Regions from separate parts of the Paraburkholderia sp. FW306-02-B genome, predicted to be linked through region 1. Evidence: riboswitches for the same ligand, from Rfam matches in the RefSeq annotation. Region 1 holds a riboswitch; each other region holds the start of a gene.
What was found. A riboswitch is a leader RNA that binds a small molecule or an ion and turns the genes downstream of it on or off. The one in region 1 is predicted to bind cobalamin.
Positions count from the first base shown of each region.

Region 2: it holds a riboswitch for cobalamin, as region 1 does, so the genes downstream of both, AC3WOG_RS04540 (TonB-dependent receptor domain-containing protein) here and cobA (uroporphyrinogen-III C-methyltransferase) in region 1, are expected to answer to the same signal.
Region 3: it holds a riboswitch for cobalamin, as region 1 does, so the genes downstream of both, AC3WOG_RS23405 (CbtB domain-containing protein) here and cobA (uroporphyrinogen-III C-methyltransferase) in region 1, are expected to answer to the same signal.

Region 1 is NZ_JBYSXZ010000002.1:1,946,990-1,949,250, reverse strand. Features, by position in the region: gene cobW (cobalamin biosynthesis protein CobW) at 1-129, opposite strand, end outside; cobalamin riboswitch at 344-624, opposite strand; cobalamin riboswitch at 705-932, shown strand; gene cobA (uroporphyrinogen-III C-methyltransferase) at 1,151-1,903, shown strand; gene AC3WOG_RS29920 (cobalamin biosynthesis protein) at 1,900-2,261, shown strand, end outside.
Region 2 is NZ_JBYSXZ010000001.1:1,011,808-1,014,068, forward strand. Features, by position in the region: gene AC3WOG_RS04535 (ATPase) at 1-334, opposite strand, end outside; cobalamin riboswitch at 542-799, shown strand; gene AC3WOG_RS04540 (TonB-dependent receptor domain-containing protein) at 891-2,261, shown strand, end outside.
Region 3 is NZ_JBYSXZ010000002.1:541,583-543,843, forward strand. Features, by position in the region: gene AC3WOG_RS23395 (hypothetical protein) at 55-495, shown strand; gene AC3WOG_RS23400 (histidine phosphatase family protein) at 523-1,101, opposite strand; cobalamin riboswitch at 1,148-1,353, shown strand; gene AC3WOG_RS23405 (CbtB domain-containing protein) at 1,340-1,561, shown strand; gene AC3WOG_RS23410 (CbtA family protein) at 1,573-2,261, shown strand, end outside.

The sequences.
Region 1 (2,261 bases):
CTCGTTGACGATCACCGCGATGCGCTTGCCGCCCGCATGCTGAAGAATGTGCCGCAGCAGCGTGGTCTTGCCGCTGCCGAGAAAGCCCGTGACGATGGTGACGGGGATCTTGCGCATTTGAGTTTGCATCGTTGGGTCCATCCGAAGAGGTTGCACGTTCACACGCCGGCGGCCCGCGTCCTGATGCGCTTCACGCTCGAGCCCAGCACAAACCAGTGCCAGGCAAGCAAACACGAAAACAAAACACGGGGACGACAGCGGGGACGAAAAACGGCGTTGCCGCGGCAACAGAAAACAGAAAGCGTGAACGAGGTCATGAACGAGCCACCGCATCCCCGCGGTGTTCATCCGTCATAGTCTGGCCGGTATCCGGGCTGGCGAAAGCGCCGCTTCACCTTCCCGCGCGAGTGATTTCTCGCTCAGTGGTTATATGCCGACGCGGCCTTGCGCGTGGACATCGAAGCCGGCTCCGCGGCGCCGGAGAACGCATCCAGGCACCGCTTTTCGCTTACCGTTGCGGGGGCAGCACAGGTTGACCCGATCCATAGCAGGCGGGCGCCCTGTTTCCCGTTTAACTGCATGCGCACGAGCGCGCACACGAGCACCAAAGTGCGTGCGAGTGTAGGCCCGCAGTCCCGCGCCGTCAAGGAAGCGCGGGCCGCGCCGGCGCCTTATCGAGCGTGCTGGCGAGCGCCGCCATGTGCTATCGTATGCGCGCGTTTGGTGCTCGCACATGCGTTCGCATGTGCAGTTAAACGGGAAACAGGCAGCGCTCGATCGCGCTCAACCTGTGCTGTCCCCGCAACGGTAAGCGACCTGCGGCGCCTTGGCGCCGCGCATGCGTTTTCGATGTCACTGTCTGACGAATCAGACGGGAAGGCAAAGCGCATGAGGCCGCCAGCCCGGATACCGGCCAGACGCGGAGGCGGCGAACGTCACGCCGCCGGCTGCCTGAATCCGCGAGGGACGGATGGGAAGGCGCTGAAGCACGATGTGACGCGCCCGTTTGCGATTGCCGAGGAATCGCGGCGAGCGGCGTTGTCGTCGTGCGTAATCTGTCGCACCGCATGAGCGCTAATTCCGCCTGGATCGTCTTCACGGCCCGCCCGTCCCCCCTTGTCACGACATGGCACGCGCCATGCACGCCGCGATGAGCCGCGCCTGGCTGATCGGCGCCGGCCCCGGCGACGTCGAACTGATGACGCTCAAGGCGACTCGCGCGTTGGCGCAGGCCGATGTGGTGCTGGTCGACGATCTGGTGAATCCCGACGTGCTGCAGTTCGCCCGCGCCGACGCGCTGGTCGTCTACGTCGGCAAACGCGGCGGGCATCCGTCGACGCCGCAAGCTGGCATCGTCGCGCAAATGCTCGACCATGTGCAGGCCGGGCGCAGTGTCGCGCGTTTGAAAGGCGGCGATCCGTTCGTGTTCGGCCGTGGCGGCGAAGAGCAGCAGGCACTGCATGCAGCGGGCATCGAGGTGGAAATCGTCAACGGCATCACGGCGGGAATCGCGGCGCCCGCGGCAATCGGCATCCCGGTCACGCATCGCGATCACGCGCAAGGTGTGGTGTTCGTCACCGGACATGGCGCCGGAAGCGGTGAGCCGGACTGGGCGGCGCTCGTTGCCACGCGAATGACGCTTGTGATCTATATGGGTATGCGGCGGCTGAACGATATCGTCGGCGCAATGCTCGCGGCCGGCATGGGCGCCGACACGCCTTGTGCCGCGATCGAATCCGCTACGCGTCCTGAACAAAGGCATGCGCTCGCGCCACTCGGCGGCTTTGCCGACGCAGTCACGAACGCCGGGCTCGGCTCGCCGGCGATCGTGGTGATCGGCGGCGTGGCGTCGCTGGCGTTGGAGCGAGCCGTCGCTCACGCTAATGCGGTGGACGCGCAATGAAAGCGCTGAGCGTCGGCATCGGTTGCCGCTTGCACAGCTCGGCCGAGCAGATCGATACCGCCGTACGCGCGGCGCTCGGCCCCCATGCGTTCGACAAAATCAGCGCGATCGCCACCATCGACGTCAAAGCCCACGAAGCAGGCTTGCTCGAATTCTGCGCACGTCACGCATTACCATTGAAACTATTCAGCCGTGAGCAAATTGCGGCATTACCCGTTGCCGATGCCGAGCCTTCGGCGGCGGCACGCGAACACCTCGGCGTGGACGGCGTCTGCGAACCCTGTGCCTTGCTCGCTGCGGCCGCCGCTCAACCCCATACACCCGATGCACGCCTGATCGTGCGCAAAACCGCACTCGA
Region 2 (2,261 bases), on a different contig from region 1:
TGGCGGCGCTGTCCGCTTCGACCTCGTGCTGTGCGGGTTCGAGCAGGTCGAGCTGATTATCAGGCTCGGTCTGCGCGCGTGCTCGCGGCAGTTTTTCGAGAATCGCATTCAGGCGTACCTGTGCGTCGTCGATCTTCGCCGACAGCGCGTCGCGTTCCGCTTGCAGCGCATCGCGTTCCTCGCGCAGCAACGCGAGTTCAGTACGTGTGGCCTCCGCCTCGGCGCGCGTTTGGGCGAGCTGCTCTTCGAGCGCGAGTCGCGCTTCATTGTGGCGCTGGCTGATCGCAATCAGCTTGCCGATATTTTGTGAAAGTGTTTCGAGTTCGGTGAGCATGTGCTGCGTCCTCTAAAGACCTCGCATTTTAGCGCGGAATGTCGCAGGTTCCGACAATTGTCTCGTTTCGAGACGTAACAACCTCGCTTTGTGCCGCCTTTTATCGACCATATGACGAAAAACGACGCCTGCATCGAACAATAATCCGCACTTAACCGAACAGATCGAGCACGGATTAACCATTCTTGACGGACCCGGGGGGCGCTCCTAAACTGGCCGCACTTTGGTGCCCGCGCGTGCTTTTCGACAGTGCGCGCAGTTAAACGGGAAGCAGGGCGCGACGTTCGCCTGAACACGCCAGCCTGCGCTGCCCCCGCAACGGTAAGCGACCGCATGTCGTCATGCAGGTCGATCCTGATCGTGTGTTCGAAGTTAAACACGCGAGTGTGCCACTGCGCGTCACGCGTGGGAAGGTGGGATCGATGTGTCGCCAGCCCGGATACCGGCCAGAGGGAGAGGTCCGTCCCGCGCAAATTCGTAAAAAGCGCGGGCGCCTCGTTACGCATCGGCCTGCGGGGAAGCGGGCCGCGCACGCTATCCACAGGAATATCGTCCCATGCTGTCCCCCATCGCTCGCGCGGCGTTGCTCGCCTTTGCGGGCCTGCCGCTCGTCGCGCACGCTCAGGCTGCGTCTTCTTCGGTTTCTTCTTCAGCTACTTCTTCAGTGAGTTCGTCGGATACCGGCACGGCGAGTTCTTTTCCCACGGTGTTGTCGCCCGTTGTGGTCACCGCCGGGCGCGGGCCGCAGCCGCTCGCCGATACGATCCCGCAGACCACACTATTCGATCAGCAAGATATCGCCGACGCGACCGCGACCGATTTGCCGGGTCTGCTGCAACGCGCACCCGGCGCGCAAATCTCGCGCACGGGCGGCCCTGGTTCGACCGCGAGCCTGTTCCTGCGCGGTGCATCGTCGACCCAATCGCTGGTGCTGATCGACGGCGTGCGGGTCGACTCGGTGAGTCTCGGTGCGCCGCAACTCGCGCAGATCCCGCTCGATCAGGTCGATCACGTCGAAGTGGTGAACGGCAATGTGTCCGCGTTATACGGCTCGGGCGCAATCGGCGGCGTCGTGCAGGTGTTCACGAAAGACGGGGGCGATCATCCGCCGCGCTTCAATTTTTCGGTGGGCTACGGCAGCTATCACACGCAGACGCAACAGGCCGGCGTGAACGGCGCATTGGATAAAGACGGCAAGACCACCTTCAGCGTTTCTCTCGCGCGCGCGAAAGACGACGGCTTCTCGTCGCTCAATCCGGGTAAGGCGCCCAACGCAAATCCGAATGCGAACGGCTATCTGAACGAGAGCATCTCCGCCTCGTTGCGTCACAAGTTCAATGACAAGTGGGACGCAGGCGTCACGTATTTCCAGTCGAACGGCAACAATAGCTACGATAACGCGTACGGCGTGCCGACCGATCTGAACAACCTGTATAGCAAAGTGCGGCAAATGTCGGTGTTCGCCAACGGCAAGGTGACCGACTGGTGGACCAGCCACGTTATCGTCTCCGAAGGCGACGACCGCAGCGTGTCGAACACCAACGGCGTGTACAACGGCCGCTTCGATACCGACAATCGCCAGTACACGTGGCAGAACGATTTCGCGCTCGCCGCGCAGCAGAAGCTGCGGGTCGGCTATGAGCATCTCGATCAGCGCCTCGACTCGGACACGTTCGCGGCCCCCGACCGGCATGTGAATTCGGGTTTCGCCGGCTATACGGGGCGCTTCGGGCGCAGCCAGATTCAGGCCAACGTGCGGCGCGACCAGTATTCCGATTTCGGCGGGGCGAACAGTTACTATCTCGGCTACGGCTTCGACATCACCGAGCATTGGAAGGTGAGCGCAAGCTATTCGGATGCGTTTCGCGCGCCGAGCTTCGACGATCTGTACTATCCGATCAGCGGCAATCCGTCGATTCAGCCTGAG
Region 3 (2,261 bases), 1.4 Mb from region 1:
TGGGCACGAACCGTGCTGCTACGCTAGAGCCCCCTTTTGAAGGACTGTGTCGAGATGAACAAGACCAGGATATTCGCTGCGGCGATTGCCGCTGTATCTCTAAGCGCCTTGCTGCCGTTCAGTGCGAATGCCGACGATGCGCCTAGTCCCTGCGCGTCGCTCAAACGCATCGTTGCGGCCGCGCCGGGCGGGTTGGCCTCGCTGACGCCGGAGGACGGCAAAGGTGTCGCGCAACCCTACGGCGACGACGCGCAGTGTTCCGCGAGCCACGGCAGCTACCAATGTATGTGGACGCCGCATCACGATGCCGGTTCGAACGCGGACGCGCTGCAAGCCGTCGCGGCCGACATCGCATCATGTTTGCCGGAGGCGACGCACGATCAGAATTCGCCGGGACGTCAACACTTTTATGTAGGCACACCCGGCAAGCGGACCGAGATTACCGCGACGCCGGCGGGATCGAACAAACTGCGGCTGGTCGTCTCGGGCAAGTGAGTGTTGTTTTGCTTGCCCACGCGGCCGCTATTGCTGCCGCGCTGGCCACCACGCCCAACCGCGCTGCGAGCGTCGCAACTCGACCACCGAAAGCGGCGCGATTTCGATGCGTGGAAACACTGCGGGCGACGCACCCAGCGCGTGAACGATCGCGGCCCGGATCACCGGCGCATGCGTGACACCGACGACGCTGCGTGCATCGTTTGGTGCATCGCCTGGCGCGTCGAGCCATTGGCCTACCCGTTTCACGAGCTGACTAAACGACTCGCCGCCATGCGCGGCCGCATCCGGATCGCGCGTCCATGCGGTGAGGTCCTGCGGTGCCTCGACGGCGAGGTCCGCGAGGCGCCGGCCATGCCATTGTCCGTAGTCGATATCGGCCAGTTCGGACGCGACCGTCGCCGCGAGCCCTAATGCCGATGCCGTAGCGCGTGCACAAAGGGCCGGGCTGACGAAAACCGTCGCGTCGCGAGCGATCGACAGACGCTCACGCGCGGCGCTGGCTTCGGCGAGGCCGCGCTCGTCGAGTGGATCGTCGGCGGGGAAGCGGCCTGCGCGCATAGCGGCAGTCGACGCGTGGCTGATCAGTAACAGCCGGATGTCCATTCAGTTCCTTTCCTTAGAAGCCGGGCAAAAGCCGGACGCTGCGTGCATGTTTTGCGCTACCGAGGGGCAAAGTTTAGCGCGTAGAATAGCGGGACTGCGAAGCGCGGAAGCCGGTGAGAGCCCGGCGCGGTCGCGCCACTGTAATCGGTGATTCACACGCCGAAAGCCAGACCTGAGCTTCGCACCATTCCTCTTCAATCGACTATCGGGGCGCGTTACCCCCCAGGAGATGTCCATCATGACCGATGCTGTTTTCGATCCGGCTGCTCAGCCTGCCACTCGACCCACGCCGATACCGCTGCGCGAGCTGCTGCCCTGGGTCGTGTTCGGCGGCTTGCTGCTGTTGCTCGCGCTTTATTTCGTTGGTGCGGAACAGGGCGCTACGTCGCTGATTCCCGGCATGTATGTGCATGAGTTCGTGCACGATGGCCGTCATTTGCTGGGCTTTCCCTGCCACTAACGGAGTCGAACATGGTTGGTAAATTGTTGGTACGCGGCATGCTTGCAGGCATCGCCGCGGGACTGCTCACGTTCGGCTTTGCCAGAGTCGTGGGCGAACCGCAGGTCGAGCAGGCGATTTCGTTCGAGGAAAAGGCAGTAGTAGCGAGCGGCGACGCGCACGAACACGACGAACTGGTGAGCCGCGGCACGCAAGCGGGTTTGGGGTTGCTGACAGGCGTGGTGACGTATGGCGCGGCGTTCGGCGGACTGTTCTCGCTGGTGTTCGCGTATGCGTATGGCCGGGCTGGTACGTTGAGTGCGCGCGCGTTGTCTGCATGGCTTGCACTTGGCGCGTTCATTGCGTTGGTGATCGTCCCGAACATCAAGTATCCGGCGAATCCACCGTCGGTGGGCGATCCTGAGACGATCGGGACGCGAACCGGTTTGTTCTTCCTGATGATTGCTGTTTCGCTGACCGCGATGGTGTTTTCGCTGAAGGTACGGCGTCGCGCGGTGATGAAGTTGGGCGCGTGGAATGGGTCGATTGTGGCGGGGGCGGTGTTTATCGTGATCATTGCTGCTGTGCAGTTGTCGATGCCGGCTATCAACGAAGTGCCGGCCGGTTTTCCAGCTGTGCTGCTATGGAAGTTTCGCGTCGCGGCGATTGGGATGCAGGTGATCATGTGGACGACGATCGGGCTGCTGTTCGGCGCGATGGT